DNA from 3 places in the Microbispora sp. NPDC049633 genome. Region 3 is predicted to be linked to each of the others. Evidence: riboswitches for the same ligand, from Rfam matches in the RefSeq annotation. Region 3 holds a riboswitch; each other region holds the start of a gene.
The links. A riboswitch is a leader RNA that binds a small molecule or an ion and turns the genes downstream of it on or off. The one in region 3 is predicted to bind cyclic di-AMP.
Positions count from the first base shown of each region.

Region 1 (5,464 bases), on a different contig from region 3:
ACCGAGATCATCGAGCTGCCGTCGGGCCTGCCGCTGGGCATCGGCAGCGATCCGCTGGAGTCGCGCGAGCTGGTCCTGCCGTCCGGGAGCGTGCTCGCCCTCTACACGGACGGCCTGGTGGAGAGCCGCGAGCGGGACCTGGACGCCGGGATCATGGGGCTGCGGCGCCTGCTCGCCGGTCCGGTCGACGACCTGGAGGACATGTGCGACGTGATCATCAGCAGCCAGCGGTCGAGCCACGAGCGTGACGACATCGCCCTGCTGGTGGCCCAGGTGCGCGACCTCGATCCGGACGAGATCGCGACCTGCCCGTTGCCGGCCGACCCGCGGTTCGTCTCGCACGCGCGCCGCTTCGTCCGCGGCACGCTGCAGAGGTGGGGCCTGGGCGGCCTGGTGGACGCCACCCAGCTCATCGTGAGCGAGCTGGTCACCAACGCGCTCAAGCACGGCTGGCCGCCGATAGAGCTGCGGCTGCTGCGCGGGCGGACGCTGGTGGTCGAGGTCGCCGACGGCTCGCCCGCCGCTCCCGCCCCGCGCACGGCCACCCCCGACGAGGACACCGGCCGCGGTCTCCAGCTGATCAAGCGGTTCGCCTACCGCTGGGGCACGCGGCCCACTCCGTACGGAAAGATCGTCTGGGTCGAGCAGCACCTCCCTTGACCCGGGTGTTCCCTCCCCGGCGAGCGTGTATTACTGATCGTTGAGAAGAGTTACGGTCGAACGGGGAGTTCGTGGCGAGGAGGGGACATGATCGATATCCGTGACGCGTACCGCAGGGCGCTGGACGGTTTCGGGGACCGCCTCCATCTCGTCCGCCGCGGTCAGTGGGAGTTGCCGACTCCCTGCGTCGACTGGGACGTCCGCGGGCTGGTCAACCACGTCGTGTCCGAGAACCTGTGGGCCCCCGAGCTGCTGTCCGGCCGCACGGTCGCGGAGGTGGGGGACGCCTTCGAGGGGGACGTGCTCGGCGACGACCCGGTCAAGGCGTTCGAGGCGTCCGCGCAGGGCGCCGTGCAGGCCGTGTACGCCGAGGGCGCCCTGACCGCCGTCGCCCATCTGTCCTTCGGCGACGTGCCGGGCGAGGAGTACATCACCGAGCTGTTCGCGGACGCGCTGATCCACACCTGGGACCTGGCACGTGCCATCGGCGGGCCGGAAAGGCTCGACCCCGAGCTCGTCGCCTCCTGCTCGGAATGGTTCGAGAAGGCGCGGGAGGACTACCGCGAGGCGGGGGTGATCGGGGACGAGCGAGGCGTCCCGGCCGGCGCCGACCAGCAGACTCACCTGCTCGCCGCCTGGGGCAGGAACGCCTAGACCGGGCCTCTACCGGCCCGTGGGCCGCCTGCCGTGGTTGGCCTTCTTCTTCTTGCGTGCCTTCGACTTGCGTGCGCGTCTGCCCATGAAGACCGCCTTCCGTCGAGTACGGCGTTTCGCTCACTCTCCTCCCCGAGGCCGCGACCGGCAAGTACCCGGACCCCAACTCAACACGTCCCCACGTGCGTGGGGCATAATTTGTTTGAATCTGTTGACAGGAGTGGTGGATGCTGGCCCAGCAACGGCAGCAGGCGATCCTGGAGAGGGTGCGCAGAACCGGCGGGGTGCGCGTCGCGCAGCTCGTACGCGACCTCGGGGTCTCGGACATGACGATCCGCCGCGACCTGGAGGTCCTCGCGGAACGCGGCCTGATCGTCAAGGTGCACGGCGGGGCGACCGCCACCGGCACCGGCTCGACGGAGGAGCCGGGCTTCGCGGCCAAGTCGGTGCGGCAGCAGGCCGAGAAGGAGGCCATCGCCCGCCGGGCGGCCATCCTCGTACGGCCGGGCAGTTCGGTCGCCCTGTCGGCCGGGACCACGACCTGGACGCTCGCCCACCACCTGGTGGACGTGCCCGAACTGACTGTGATCACCAACTCCGTGCAGGTGGCCGACGTCTTCCACCGGGCGGGGCGGCCCGACCAGACCGTGGTGCTGGCGGGAGGCGTGCGCACGCCCTCCGACGCCCTGGTCGGCCCGGTGGCCGTGGCGGCCGTCCGCTCCCTGAACGTCGACACGCTCATGCTCGGCGTGCACGGCATGAGCGTCAGGGCGGGATACACCACGCCCAACCTGCTGGAGGCGGAGACCGACCGCGCTCTCATCGCGGCCGCCCAGCAGCTCGTGGTCCTGGCCGACCACACCAAGTGGGGGACGATCGGCATCAGCACGATCGCCGCCCTCGGCGAGGCCGACGTGGTCGTGAGCGACGTCGGACTGCCGGATGAGGCGCGCGCCGAGCTGTCGGAGCACGCCGGCGAGCTCCTCCTCGCCGATCCGTCCGGGGAATCCGCGCTGGAGACCGCCCTGTGACGCCGAACACCGCACGCCGAAAGTTGGAGACCGCTTCGTGAAGCGCACCATCACCCATCTCGCCGACGGCCGCGAGCTCATCTACTTCGACCGGCGCGACGACGCCGACCACAGCGCCACCGACCCCAGGGACCTGCCGCCGCGCCCGCTCGCCTCCGAGTTGCGCTACGACCCGCTGATGGACGAGTGGGTGGCCGTCGCCCGGCATCGTCAGACGCGCACCCACCTGCCGTCCGCCCAGGAGTGCCCGCTCTGCCCGGCACATCCCGGCTCGGAGATCCCCTCGCCGTACGAGGTGGCGGTGTTCGAGAACCGGTTCCCGTCGTTCAGCTTCAACACCGGGGCGTACGAGCAGGTGGGCGGCCTGAGCGAGGTGCGGCCGGGGATCGGGCGCTGTGAGGTGGTCTGCTTCACCTCCGACCACAACGCGTCGTTCAGCTCCCTGAGCGATGAGCAGGCCGAGCTGGTCGTAGAGGCGTGGGCCGACCGTACGGCCGAGCTGTCCGCGCTGCCCGGCGTGGAGCAGGTCTTCTGCTTCGAGAACCGCGGCGCCGAGATCGGCATCACCCTGCCGCACCCCCATGGGCAGATCTACGCCTATCCGTACGTCACGCCGCGTACGCGCCAGATGCTGGACACCGCCGCCCGTCACCGGGGCGGCAACCTGTTCGCGGACGTCCTGGCCGCCGAGCGGAAGGGCCCCCGGGTGGTGGCCGCCAACGAGCACTGGACGGCCTTCGTTCCGGCCGCCGCGCGGTACCCGTTCGAGGTGCACGTCTACCCGCACCGCCGGGTGCCCGACATCCCCGCCCTGTCGCCCGAGGAGCGCGCCGCCTTCGCGCCGCTCTACATCGAGGTGCTGCGCCGCCTCGACGGGCTGTTCGGCGTCGTCATGCCGTACGTCGCCGCCTGGCACCAGGCCCCGGTCACCTACCGGCGCGACCTGGCCCATCTCCACCTCCAGCTCTTCACGATCCGGCGGGCGCCGAACAAGCTGAAGTACCTCGCCGGCTCGGAGTCGGCGATGGGCGCGTTCGTCAACGACGTGCTGCCGGAGGAGGCCGCCCGGATGCTCCGCGAGGTGGTCACGGCTTGATCACCGAACGGTTGCGACTTGGGTGGCACCTGGGGTTTCTTTACCAGTAGTATCCCGGAGCACCGGCTGTCACAGCCGGTACGCCTAATCCCGGGCGCCTCGCCCGGGAGCCGGGGACCCAACCACGCATCTGGGGTCAAGGCAGCCGCCTGCCCGGGCTCCTCCAGCCCGCACCCGTCAGCTAACCCGGCCGGCATGTGGAGAGGAGTGGGCTCTGCCCCGCGTGTTCCCCCTGGCTGTCGGTGTGCTCGCCTCCGCCGCCCTCGTGTTCGGCGCGGCCACCCCGGGCGCCGCCGACCCCAAGCCCACGGAGAAGCAGCTCAAGCAGGAGCTGTCGGACCTGCGGAAGAGGATCGACCGCCTGATCGCCGACTACAACGCCAAACGAGTCGCGCTCGCCAAGGCCCGTGTCGAGGAGAAGGCCGCGCGCGGGCGGCTGGCCAAGGCGGAGGCCGATTACGAGGTCGCCAGGGACGCCGTACGGCAGATGGCCGGGCTGCGCTATCAGACGGACAGCTCGATGGCGCTGCCCGACATGAACACCGCCGCGCTGAACTACCAGCTCAAACAGGAGCAGGCCGCCAGGCTCGAGCACTTCGACCAGGTCCGCGCCGAGCGGCAACGGGCCGCGGACGCCGCCGAGACACTCACCGGACAGCTCAAGACGCAGGCCGCCGAGGTCGCCGCGCAGCGCGAGGACGCCGAGGACCTCATCGACGAGATCAAGGGCAAGCTCGACGCCCTCATCCCGATCGCCCCGGGCAGACGGGCCGGCGGTTCGTGGGCGCCGGAGCTGCCCGCCGGCTCCGACAACATCACCCCCCGTATGCGGCTCATGCGCACCGAGGTCGGCCAGGCCTTCAACCTGCGGTTTCCGGTGGGCTGCTACCGCGCGGAGAACAGCGGCGAGCACCCCCTCGGCCGCGCCTGCGACTTCATGATGAGCTCGGGCGGCGCCATGCCCTCCCCCGAGATGAAGGCGCTCGGCGACAGCCTGGCCGCCTGGGCCATCAAGAACGGGCCGAAGCTGGGCGTGATGTACGTGATCTGGCAGCAGCGCATCTACAACCTCGGCCATCCGGGCTGGCGGACCATGTCCGATCGCGGCGGAGTCACCGCCAACCACTACGACCACGTCCACATCTCGATGTACTGACCTGTCAGGGCGTTCGCGGGGAAGGCCGGCCACCTCGGCGAGCGAGGCGGCCGGGCCGTTCCGGGTCAGGCCGGGATCTGCTTCTCGTGCCAGGTGTAGTACAGGTAGGTGCTGCCGGGCCCGGTCAACGTGCCGTAGACCTGCCAGAAGGTGTTGGCACCGGGCGAGAAGCGGAAGATCTTGTCCCCGGGCCGGTCGTCCACGATCACTCGCTGTGACCCGGTGGGCCCGATCCGGACCTCGATCGTGAACGTCTCGGTGTCGGGGATGTCGAGGCAGACCTCGTGCGTGTACGCCGTCGGACCGGCGATGTTGTAGAGGCGATTGTCCACCGCCGGCGCCTCGACGTTGGTGGGGACGTATTTGTTGACGACATAGGTGTACCCGCCCGTGGAGCAGTCCACTGCGGGTGTGTCCGCGGACGCGGGGCCGACGCCGGTGAGCGTGGCGCCGAGAACGCCGCCGGCGACGGCGAGAACGGAGATGGTGCGCTTCATGCCTCTCCTCATCCGTGCGGTGACCCTTCAGCCCAAGTAGTTGAAGGGTAAATTGATTTTGATCACATCTGCCACATATGCACAAGCCTGAGCAATGACCCGTTCATCTCCGAGTCAAGGCGGTCAGGTTCGGCCTCCAGGGTCGATGAACGGCCTACTCGTTCTCTGCGAGCACCCGCGACCCGGAAGAGAACATCGTCTTCGCCGTTGACGAGGTTTCGTCAATGGACTAACTTCGTCTCTGCGAGAGACGACACCGCAGCACCGCGCCCGCCTCGTCGGCTCCTGCCCACACCCTGATCGTTCGGAAGGCGATGACGCATGCCCGGAATCGGCGGCGAGACCGCACCTGGATTCGAAGCAGTACGTG
Region 1 is NZ_JBFAOO010000019.1:17,335-22,798, forward strand. Features, by position in the region: gene AB0J39_RS07765 (SpoIIE family protein phosphatase) at 1-660, shown strand, start outside; gene AB0J39_RS07770 (TIGR03086 family metal-binding protein) at 748-1,314, shown strand; gene AB0J39_RS07775 (DeoR/GlpR family DNA-binding transcription regulator) at 1,542-2,345, shown strand; gene galT (galactose-1-phosphate uridylyltransferase) at 2,383-3,441, shown strand; cyclic di-AMP (ydaO/yuaA leader) riboswitch at 3,513-3,651, shown strand; gene AB0J39_RS07785 (hypothetical protein) at 3,665-4,597, shown strand; gene AB0J39_RS07790 (hypothetical protein) at 4,663-5,094, opposite strand; gene AB0J39_RS07795 (serine hydrolase domain-containing protein) at 5,416-5,464, shown strand, end outside.
Region 1: linked by a shared signal. The riboswitch ahead of AB0J39_RS07785 (hypothetical protein) and the one ahead of AB0J39_RS18185 (CHAP domain-containing protein) in region 3 are both predicted to bind cyclic di-AMP.

Region 2 (5,464 bases), on a different contig from region 3:
GCGCATCGTGGCCTCCTCGCCCTTCTTGCCGGTGATGCGGACGCGTCCGTCGGGGCCGGGGTCGGGCATGTCCACGCCGTGCTCGCGCATGCACTGGGCGAACTTCAGCTGGGCCTCCTGCAGGTCGGCCGGGCCTCGCGCGGACGGCTTCGCCGTCGCGGTGGAGGCGGCGCCGCCGGCACTGGCGACCCCGTCGCCGGTGGGGGCCGCGCCGCAGGCGGCCAGTGCCAATGCCAGTGCCAATGCCAGTGCCGGCGCGAGCCCGAGGGCCGGTGCCAGGGCGCGTGGCGGTCGTACGCGCATGAGTCGCTCCTCCTCTCCCGGGACGTTCGCCCGGGACGCGGCCCAACTCCAGCGGAGGCGGTGCTAAACGCGGATAAGCGAGATCGGCTCGTCCGTGCTTATCCGCGGCTAACACCTCGTGCGTCACGCTCGGAGCCGAGCGGGAGGTTGGGATGCGGGTGCTCGTGGTCGAGGACGAGGAACAGCTGGCCGACGCGGTCGCCCGGGGGCTGCGGCTGCACGCGATCGCCGTGGACGTGGCCTACGACGGGCGGGAGGCGCTGGAGCTGACCGCCTACGTCGACTACGACGTGGTCGTGCTGGACCGCGACCTGCCCGACGTGCACGGGGACGAGGTCTGCCGGGAGCTGATCGGCGCGGGCGGGGCGAGCCGCATCCTCATGCTGACCGCGGCCGGGCGGATCAGGGACCGGGTCGGCGGCCTGTCCCTGGGCGCCGACGACTACCTCGTCAAGCCGTTCGCGTTCGCCGAGCTGGTGGCCCGGGTCCGGGCGCTGGCCCGGCGCTCGTCCCGTGCGGTGCCGCCCGTGCTGGAGCGGGCCGGGATCCGGCTCGACCCCGCCCGCCGTACGGTCGTGCGGGACGGGCGTCAGGTGGTGCTGGGCCGCAGGGAGTTCGACGTGCTGCACGAGCTGATGCGGGCCGGCGGCGACCTGGTCACCTCGGCACGGCTGCGCGCCAATGTGTGGGACGAGCACTCAGACGCCGGGACGGGCGTGCTGCGCGTCACGATCACCTCGCTGCGCCGCAAGCTGGGCGTCCCTGCCGTGATCGAGAACGTGCCGGGCCGGGGGTACCGGCTGTGACGCGTGCCCTGTTCTTCTGGGGCAGGCTGGGCCTGCGCATGCGGCTCGCCCTGCTGTACGGCGGGCTGTTCTTCGTGGCGGGGTCTGTGCTGCTGTGGTTCACCCACCTGCTGACGGCTCGGGCGCTCAACCAGCGGTTCGTGGTGGCGGTGGGGTCGAAGGTGACCGGCGGAGGCACCCCCGACGCCGTCCCGGGCGGCGCGCTGCCCGGCGCCGACATGCTCGCGCAGCGGGTGCGTACCGATGTCGAGCAGGGGGCGGCCGGCGTGCTGAGCGACGTCCTCGGGTCGTCGCTGATCGTCATGATCCTGGTCGGGGCCGTCGCGGTGCTGCTGGGATACCTGGTCGCCGACCGCGCGCTGCGCCCGCTGGAGCGGGTGACCGAGACCGCGCAGCGGCTGTCGGAGAGCACGCTGCACGAGCGGATCGCCCTGAGCGGCCCCCAGGACGAGGTCAAACGGCTCGCCGACACCTTCGACGCGATGCTCGACCGGCTGCACCGGGTGTTCGACGCCCAGCGTCGGTTCATCGCCAACGCCTCCCACGAGCTGCGCACCCCGCTCGCGGTCAACCGTACGGTGCTGGAGGTGTCGCTGGAGGAGCCGGCGGCGTCGGAGGACCTCAAGGCGCTGGCCCGGGCGCTGCTCGGCACCAACGCCCGGCACGAACGGCTCATCGAGGGCCTGCTCATGCTGGCCCAGTCGGAGCAGGAACTCACCGCCCGCAGGCCGGTCGACCTGCGGCAGGTCGTCCGTACGGCGATGGAGCAGATCGACCTGCAGCCGCGCCGCGGGAAGGTGGTCGTCCACGAGGACCTGCGCCGGGCGGTCGCGTACGGCGATCCGCTCCTGCTGGAGCGCTGCCTTATCAACCTGCTGGAGAACGCGATCAAGTACAACGTGCGGGACGGGGAGGTCTGGGTCCGGCTGCGGGAGGACGAGACCGGGGTGAGCGTGACGGTGGAGAACACCGGGCCTGCGGTCCCGCCCTACGAGGTGGACGATCTGTTCGAGCCGTTCCGCCGGCTCGGGGGCGACCGCGTCCGCTCCGCCCGGGGGGCGGGGCTGGGCCTGTCCATCGTGCGGGCCATCGCGGTGGCGCACGGCGGCACGGCGGAGGCGGACGCCCGGCCGGCGGGCGGCCTGACGGTGACCGTGCGCCTGCCCGGGGCGGCTCAGAGCTGATCACATCCGGAGTGCCGTACCCACTGTCGCCCGGTCTCTCCCTGCTCGTGAGTAAAATCCGAGTTGTTCTAACTTGACCGGTTTGACCTGGTCTATTACCTTTTAGGCAGCTCAGGGCGCACTTGCTCATTCAATGGTCAAGAAGCCCTCCTCAGACCGACGCGGCCGGCCGATCCCGGCTTGCCGCCCGGCCGCCGAGTCCGCGTCCGCGCGGAGCCGGGGACCCACCTCTCCTGGGGTGAATCGGCATGCCTGCCGTAGGGCGCCTTCCAGCCCGAACCCGTCAGCTAACCCGGTAGGCGGCATGGAAGTAAGGGAGTTCGCCCCACCATGCACGTCCTCAACACCTGCGTCCGCGCCGCCCTCGCGAGCACCGCCCTCGCCTCGGCCGTGCTTGTCGCGGCACCGGCCGCGCACGCCGACAACCCCGCCACCGGCAAGGGCCCGGCGGCCACGCAGTCCATGGCCGAGATCGCCAAGACCCTGCCCAAGGTCAGCGCCACCGACGTGCTGAACCTGGCCAAGAGCCAGGTCGGGATCAGCGAGAACGCCTACGGCGGCGGGACGAAGTTCCAGCAGTGGTACATGACCACTCCCCGCGCCCAGGAGACCCTCGCCCGCGACGGAGGCAATCTGAAGGGCTACCTGAACGCGCCCTGGTGTGACATGTTCGTCTCCTGGGTCGGTCACCAGCTCGGCATCGGGCCGGTCATGGGCTCCGACGCCTACACCGTCGAGCACGCCCACTGGTTCGCCGATCACGGCCGCTGGGGCCGGACGCCCAAGCCGGGCGCGGTGGTGTTCTTCAACTGGAACGGCAGCAAGGACATCGACGACATCGTGCACGTCGGCTTCGTCGTCAAGGACAACGGCGACGGCACCATCCGGACCATCGAGGGCAACACCGGCAACGGCGCCGTCGAGGCCCGCACCCGTAACACCTGGCAGGTGGTCGGGTACGGCTACCCGATGTACCCGGGCGAAGCCGCCGCTGCCGCCTGACGCCCGACGCCTCGAAGCGCGCCGGACACCCCGGCGCGCTTCGCCGTACCTCCCGCCACGGGCGCCCGGCGCGAACGCTCACGTCGTCGGCCGCCCACGCGGCGCGCCCGGCCTGGGGGCCACGCGCTCGAGCTTGGTCCAGCCGGTCCAGCCCCGCTGCCTCAGCAGCTCGATCAGCCGACGCGCCGGCGGCACGGTGTCGAACGCCAGCGTGTCCATGAGCGTGACGAGCGGTGACTCGATGTCGGTGTCGTCGACATAGTCCTCGCCGCGCTCGTCGGCCATCCGCGTGATGTAGGCGGCCAGCTTGTCGGCCAGCTCGACCAGCCGCGGGTCGTCGTCGGCTCGGTCGAGAGCCTGACTCAGGGTGAGGTAGAAGCCGGCGAGCAGCGGGTCGTCGATCTGCTCGCGCTTTCTCGCCATCCACTCCGCGACTCGCGCGGGTGAGTGCGCGGCCAGCGGGATCCAGCCGTCACGCTCGGCCCGGACGATTCGCTCGTCGACGCCGAGCGCCCGCAGCCGGTCGAGATACTCGACCACCTCCGAAGGGAGCGCCAGGCCGTCCCCGGAGGCGAGCCGGGCGATCCGCTCGCGATGCCGCTGCCGCTCCCGGATCTCCGCCCGCAGCCGCCTGTCGATGTCCGCGACCGCCGCGGCGAACTCCTCCTCACCGGCCCGCAGCAGCTCCCGCACCCGCGCCAGCGGAACCCCGGCCTCGGCGAGGGTCCGGATTCTGATCAGCTCGATCACGGCGCCGGCGTCGTATCTGCGGTAGCCGGAGTGGTCGCGCTCCGGCTCCGGCAGCAGCCCCTTGGCGTGGTAGTGCCGCACCGCGCGCACCGTCACTCCGGCGTAGGACGCCAGCTCGCCGATGGTCAGCATCAGACCGGTCTCCAGGAGTCGCTCAAGAGGTCGCCTGGCCGGGTGGGCCTTCCGCACCACGAATGATCTGGGCGATCCGCGGGGCATGGGTGAAGACCAGCCGGTGGTCGGCGTCGAGCCATGTGGTGGTGATGTGCGGGTGCTCGTGGACAAGCCGCTCGACGCCGGCACGCCAGATCCGGTTGAACCGCGGTGCGTGCCCTTCGCCGCTCTCGCCGGCCATCGAGGTCGACATGATCATTTTGATGGGCCGGTCGATCTCTTCGTATCGGTCGAGGATCTCGGACCGAATCACGTCGATCTCGAGGTTCAGGTCGAGAATCTCCCGGGCGGTGAGCGACACCTGACGGGCAGTGCCCCGCTCGGCCTCCTGCCGCGCCGACTGATCTTCCCACATGGCGCGAAACTCCGGCAGGACGGACTCGGTGATGAACGGTTCGGACACCGGGTTCGCCCCGTCGATGAGCACGAGCTCGGCGACGGCGCCGGGATGCTCGGAGGCGTAGTGCACGGCCAGGTCAGCGCCCAGCGAGTAGCCCACCAGCACGGGCGCCGCGGACAGGCCGAGGTTTCCCAGCTCCGCCATCACCGCGGCGAGATCGCCGAGGAAGGCCTCGAAGGAGTACCGGCCGGCGGCCGAGGCGAGGCCGTGGCCGCGCAGGTCGAATGTCACCACCTCGTGGTCGTGCCGCAGCAGCTCGGCCAGCTCCTGCAGGTCGGCCTGTGTCGAGTTCAGACCGGGGCACAGGACCAGCGGTCGTCCCCGGCCGTCGCGGGACACCGGGATCGTGACGCCGTCGTGGTGGATCATGAAATGCCGCGTCGTCCTGTCGCCTCTCTCGGCCCGCTCTCCATCGTCGTCGTGCTCGCCGTGCGACGTGCGCAGTCCGGCGACCTGGGTCGCACCGGTTTTCGTGGTCATGCCCCCATGCTGAGAGATTGACCCAGCGTCAGGGTCAAGCGGCGCGGCGACGTGACGCCCGTCCGTGGTCACCGCCGGCCCCTGCTCCGATGGGGCAGGGGCCGAGGGCGACGGGCCCTGCCCGTACGCCCGCGCGGGTGGCCCGGGTCAGGCGCCGACGTAGGCCGCGAGGTGCTGGCCGGTGAGGGTGGAGCGGGCGGCGACGAGGTCGGCCGGGGTGCCCTCGAAGACGATCCGGCCGCCGTCGTGACCCGCGCCGGGACCGAGGTCGATGATCCAGTCGGCGTGCGCCATCACCGCCTGGTGGTGTTCGATGACGATGACCGACTTGCCGGCGTCGACCAGCCGGTCCAGCAGCCCGAGCA
Region 2 is NZ_JBFAOO010000151.1:10,328-15,791, reverse strand. Features, by position in the region: gene AB0J39_RS29285 (hypothetical protein) at 1-303, opposite strand, end outside; gene AB0J39_RS29280 (response regulator transcription factor) at 456-1,109, shown strand; gene AB0J39_RS29275 (HAMP domain-containing sensor histidine kinase) at 1,106-2,293, shown strand; cyclic di-AMP (ydaO/yuaA leader) riboswitch at 2,476-2,609, shown strand; gene AB0J39_RS29270 (CHAP domain-containing protein) at 2,624-3,295, shown strand; gene AB0J39_RS29265 (MerR family transcriptional regulator) at 3,374-4,177, opposite strand; gene AB0J39_RS29260 (alpha/beta fold hydrolase) at 4,200-5,099, opposite strand; gene AB0J39_RS29255 (excinuclease ABC subunit UvrA) at 5,247-5,464, opposite strand, start outside.
Region 2: linked by a shared signal. The riboswitch ahead of AB0J39_RS29270 (CHAP domain-containing protein) and the one ahead of AB0J39_RS18185 (CHAP domain-containing protein) in region 3 are both predicted to bind cyclic di-AMP.

Region 3 (5,464 bases):
ACGCGTACAGACGAAGGACTGAGGCCATGGCTTCGGCGACCCGCAGCGGCCGCCCTCGGCACTGAGCGGTCCGCCACCCGGCGGCACCGGCGCAGGCAGTGCCGTCACCGTTTCACGGCGGCCCCACGCCGCGGTGCTCCGCGCACCGTCCGCGTCCCCGATGGGGACGGCCCCCGCGCGCTCAACGTCCGCTAGACGTGGCGGGAGCGCGCTCCCCTTCGTCATCAACGTGAGGTTCAATCACCGTGGACATCGATGTCCAGAGCTTTGCCGTGGCCAACCTTCGCCGCCGCCCCGAGGTCGTCGAGACCGGCGGCTTCGTCGTCGGGATCGATCCCGGAACCCGCAGCCCGCACGTCAACTACGCCACCCCCCTGCCCGGAGCCCGGCCGTCCGCGCGGGACGTCGCGGCGCTGGTCGGGGCGTTCCGCGAGCGCGGGCTCAAGCCCCGGCTCGAGTTCGCGCCGGACGCCGCGCCCGGCGTGGAGCCGGCGCTCGCCCAGGCGGGCTTCGGCGTGGAGGCGGTGCACGACTATCTCGTCTGCACCCCGGACACGCTGACGCCGCGTAGGGACGGCGGTCCCCTGGTGGAGACGCCGGTCGCGGACCAGGACTACCTGTTGATCGACGCCGCTCTGTCCGAGGCGTTCGGCGCCGAGTTCGCCGCCTCACCGGAAGGCGCGGCCCGGCTGCGCCGCCTGCAGGAGAGCGGCGGGGCGGTGCGGTTCGTCCGGGCGCGGGACGGCGGGTGCGCCGGCGCGGCCACCTGCTCCGCCCCCGCCGTCGGCACGTCGGAACTCGCCGGTGTCGGCACGCGCCCGGCCTTCCGCGGCCGGGGTGTCGCCGCCGCGGTCACCGCCGCGCTGACCGCCGAGATGTTCACCCGTGGCGCGCGGTCGGTGTGGCTCGAGTACGGCGGCGAGGGGTCGCGGCGCGTCTACGAACGCGTCGGCTACCGGCCGTCGGGCACCCGCCTGTACATGTCGCTCGAGGAGTGACCCGTCCGGGACCGGTCGCCGGCCGGTGATCGTCCGGCCGGCGGCTCGCACGGCGGCGGGCCTCCGGGTCCGCCGCCGGCGCCGTACGGCTGTGTGGCGTATCTCACCGAGGACGGGCCGCGACCGTGAGGACCAGCGGAAGTGTCGCGCAGCGGCGGCCCGAATCTGGTCATTTGCCGGTTTTTGGACCGTGTCTTACTTGTTATCTACTATGCTTCCCGTGTCGCGCCGGTGTGCGGTCCTCAACCCGAGGACGACCGGCGACCGCCGAATCCCGGACGTCATCCATCCCGGGAACCGGGGACCCATGTCTCTTGGGGTGAATCCGGACCATCCGGTAGGGCTACTCCTGGCCCGAACCCGTCAGCTAACCCGGTAGGCGGCCAAGGAGAGGAGAGCGCGTGGAGTGTCGGCTCCACCTGCCGATCCGGTCCGCGTCGCATCGACGGACCGCTTGCCCGCCCTGGAACGTCTCCAGGCTTCCGGGGTGATGGCGCGCCCGTGACGGGCTGCCACATCTCCCGTTTCTGATTCCGCCCCGCCGGGGGGCCGTGCCCTCGTACGGCCGTGCCGTCGTGCCGTCGTGCCGTCGTGCCATCACGCCCCGGAGGGCCGGTTCGTCATGTCTTAAAGCGCGCCATGAGGAGCCTCCGATTTCCAGCGATCCCATAGCTCGGCAACTGCTCGACGCCGTCCGCCCGGAACTGGGCTACCGCGAACGAGCGGGAAAACATACGAAGTTCGGCGAATGGTACGCCGACAACGTGGCCAAGGACCCCGACTTCAAGACCGCCCCCTGGTGCGACATGTTCGTCTCCTGGGCGGCGAACCGGGCCGGGGTGCAGGACCATGTCGGCGAGTTCGCGCTGACCACACGGCACGCCAAGTGGTTCAAGAAGCAGCACGCCTGGAGCGACAAGCCCGAGCCGGGCGCGGTGGTCTTCTTCGACTGGTCGGGAACCAAGAACGTCCGCGACATCGACCACGTCGGCGTGGTCGAGAAGGTCGTGGGCGGGAAGGTCCACACGATCGAGGGCAACGTCGACGGCGTCTGGCTGAAGCGCAAGGTGCGCGACAAGAACAAAATCGTCGGGTACGGCCTGCCGCGCAAGGTCAAGCCGACGCCGAAGGCGACGGTGACGGTCCAGCCCGTGGCCGCGGTGAACGCGAGCGTCCAGGGTCCGGCCGGGCCCACCACCAGGAACATGGCGGCGCAACAGGGGCAGTCTCCCGACGTCGTGTGGTCGCCGGGCGACGCCGTCCTGCCGGCCGGTCTGCTCTTCGCGGTGGTCTCCACCGCCGTGACCGGGCTCCGGTTCAGGGCCGCGGCGGCGCCCTCCGTCGGACGGCACCGCAGGCGCCGCACCCGCTGACCTCCGCCGGCCGCGTCCCGGACAAGCGGGCCGGTCACTGCTGGAGGAGGTGCTTCATCTCCGTGATCTCGTCCGACTGGCCGGAGACGACGGACGCCGCCATCCGCCGGGCCGGCTCGTACGCTCCGCCGCGCAGTTCGTCCCGGGCCATGCTGACGGCGCCCTCGTGGTGCCGGATCATCATGGTGAGGAAGGCCCGGTCGAAGGCCCGCCCGGACAATCCTTCGAGGCGTCGCATGTCCTCGGGGGACATCATGCCGGGCATGGCGTGGTGGGCCGGCGCGGCGCTCTCGTCGGGCGCCCGCTCGCCCAGGCGGTGAGCCAGCCGCTCATCGTGCGGATCTCGGCAGCCTGGGCGGCCTCGATCCGCTCGGCGAGCCGCCTGACCCGGGCGTCGGCCGCCCGGCTGCCGGCCAGCTTCGACATCTCCACCGCCTGACGATGGTGCGGGATCATCATCCGGGCGAACATGACGTCCTGCTCGTTGTGGCCGGCCGCCGGCGTCGTGGCGGCCAGTGCGGCGACCGGGGCGGCGACCGGGGCGGCGACCGGGGCGGCGACCGGGGCGGCGGGCAAGGCGGCGGGCGGGGCCGGCGTGCCGGCGAAGGCCGCGGTGCCGTACCCGCCCGTGCCGCTCAGCAGAGCGGCCGCCAGCAGGGCCGAGGGCAGCACGCGTCCGCTCATCGCAACCACCTCCGTATTCGTCCGGACACGGTGACTGGGCCGGAACGGGGCGACGGCCCGGCCCGCGGTGGCGGTCCGGCCCGCGGTGGCGACCCGGCACGCGGTGGCACGCCGGAAGCCGCGGGGCCTGTCCGCCCGCGAAACCTCCGCCGTGCCCGGACGCGACGCCCCCGCCGTCCGCCCCGGGAGACGTGCCCGGCCGGATGCCGGTCATGCCTCCCGGGCCTCCTGCCGGTCGGGGGGCCACGAGGTCCCTCGGAAGGCGGCGGGTCAGCACTGGCCGTCGGCGAGCACCCAGTGATCCGGGCCGGTCTGCCGGAGCGCGTGGACGGTGAACGTGTTCCACAGGCCCATCGCGTCGTTCGACCCCTTGGCGTAGGTGTGGCCGCCGGACTGGTACGCCCGTCCCGCCGTGGTGTGGGCGTAGTTGCTCGCCCGTACGCACGTCCCGGCCGGCGTGCCGCCGGGCGAGGGGGTGGGGCTGGGGCTGGGGCTGGGCTGGGCGCCGCCGTCCAGGCCGAAGAACCGGGCGTCGTGGTAGGCCGAGCAGATCGTGTCGAGGAAGTACGCCGCGGTGGCGCCGCACTGGTCGGGGGCGCCGCCGGGATCGACGGGGAGGCCGTGACCCATGCCGCCGATCTCGTAGAGGCGGACGTCGTCGTCGCCGTAGACGGTGAGCGTGGTGCCGCCGGTGAGCGACCGTGTGGCGGTGGGGGCGGGGGAGACGCCCCGCACGTTCGCCCACTGGTCGCGCAGCTGCCTCCCGTTGGCGGGGACGACCGTGTAGTCCGACTGGCCCTGCCAGACGGCCACCCGGGGATACGGCCCCGCGTAGCCGGGATAGGCGTTCCGGACCAGGTCACCCCACTGCTGCGGGGTCCTGCTCGCCGGGCCGTACTGGCAGCCGGACGCCTCGATCAGGCTGCTCGCGCAGCGGTACGCGAGACCGGCCGCGATCGACCCGGCGGCGAAGACGTCCGGGTAGGTCGCCAGCATGACGGCGGACATCGCCCCGCCCGCCGACAGCCCGGACACGTAGACCCGCGCGGGGTCGGTCCCATAGGCGGCGACCGCGTACGCCACCATGGCGCGGATGGACGCGGCCTCGCCCTGCCCCCTGGTGGTGTCGCCGGTCTGGAACCAGTTGAAGCAGCTGGACGCGTTGTTGGCGCTGCTCGTCTGCGGCAGCACAAGGGCGAAGCCCCACCGGTCGGCGTACTCGCGCCAGCCCGAGTCGGCGAAGTAGCCGCTCGCGTTCTGGGTGCAGCCGTGCAGGAGCACCACGAGCGGCCGGCCGCCGGGCAGGCCGTCGGGACGGTAGGCGTACATCGCGAGGTTGCCGGGATTGGAGCCGAACGACGCGACCTGGGCCAGTGACGCGGCCCGCGCGGGTGGGGCGCCCGAGCCGAGCAGGCCGGCCAGGACGAGAAGGAGGACGGCGACGGCGGCGACCGCTCGCGGCGGCCGGGCGGGGAGGGGGGTGACCATGGCGACTCCTCGGAAGACCGGGCTCACCGAGCCTTTCCGGGCACGGTAGAACGCCGGTAAGCGCCCGGACATGTTCGCCGGACACACTTTTCGCCAGGCTGTCATGGCGTCCGCCAGCAGAGCGGACATAGGTCCGCTCAGCGGTCATGTCAGAGGCTTCCGCTGGCTGCCGTCACGTCACGGCGGAGTGAGCCTGGGCATCCCGAACTGTTCCCTGCGCCGTCAGGCGGACGGAGACGGGTGGACAGGGTCTAAAGTTGACTCGGCGAGTTCGAGCGGAAGAGGCGTTCATGGCACGAGGCGACACCGGACCTGACTTCATCGAGGCGCTGGCGCGCGGCCTCGATGTCATCAGGGCGTTCCAGCCGGGCCGCCCGGTCATGTCCCTGACCGAGGTGGCGGCCGCGACCGGCCTGGCCCGGCCGACCGCGCGGCGCATCCTGCTCACGCTGCAGGAGCTGGGATACGCCCGGCCGGAGCAGGGCGGCTTCGCCCTCACCCCGCGGGTGCTCGAACTCGGCGTCTCCTACGTCCGCTCGACCGGGCTGTGGGAGGTCGCCCGGCCGCATCTGGAACGGCTGGTCGCCCAGACGCGCGAATCGTCGTCGATAGCCCAGCTCGACGGGTCCGACATCGTGTACGTCGCCCGGGTGGCCGTACCGAAGATCGTCGCCCTCTCGGTGCAGATCGGGACGCGGTTCCCGGCGCTGCAGACGTCCCTGGGCAAGGTGCTGCTCGCCGCGCTGCCGCCGGACGAGCTGGAGCGGGTGCTGACCGAGCCGAGCCGGTCGGGCATCGAGCCGCGGTGGCGGCCCGGCCGGGAGGAGCGCGACGCGATGCTGCGCGAGGTGCGGGCGAAGGGCTGGGCGCTGACCGACGAGCAGCTCGCCCTCGGGATCCGGTCGGTGGCCGCGCCGCTGC
Region 3 is NZ_JBFAOO010000062.1:1,854-7,317, reverse strand. Features, by position in the region: gene AB0J39_RS18190 (GNAT family N-acetyltransferase) at 246-998, shown strand; cyclic di-AMP (ydaO/yuaA leader) riboswitch at 1,254-1,396, shown strand; gene AB0J39_RS18185 (CHAP domain-containing protein) at 1,763-2,371, shown strand; partial or broken gene AB0J39_RS18180 (DUF305 domain-containing protein) at 2,406-2,797, opposite strand; gene AB0J39_RS18175 (PHB depolymerase family esterase) at 3,326-4,543, opposite strand; gene AB0J39_RS18170 (IclR family transcriptional regulator C-terminal domain-containing protein) at 4,834-5,464, shown strand, end outside.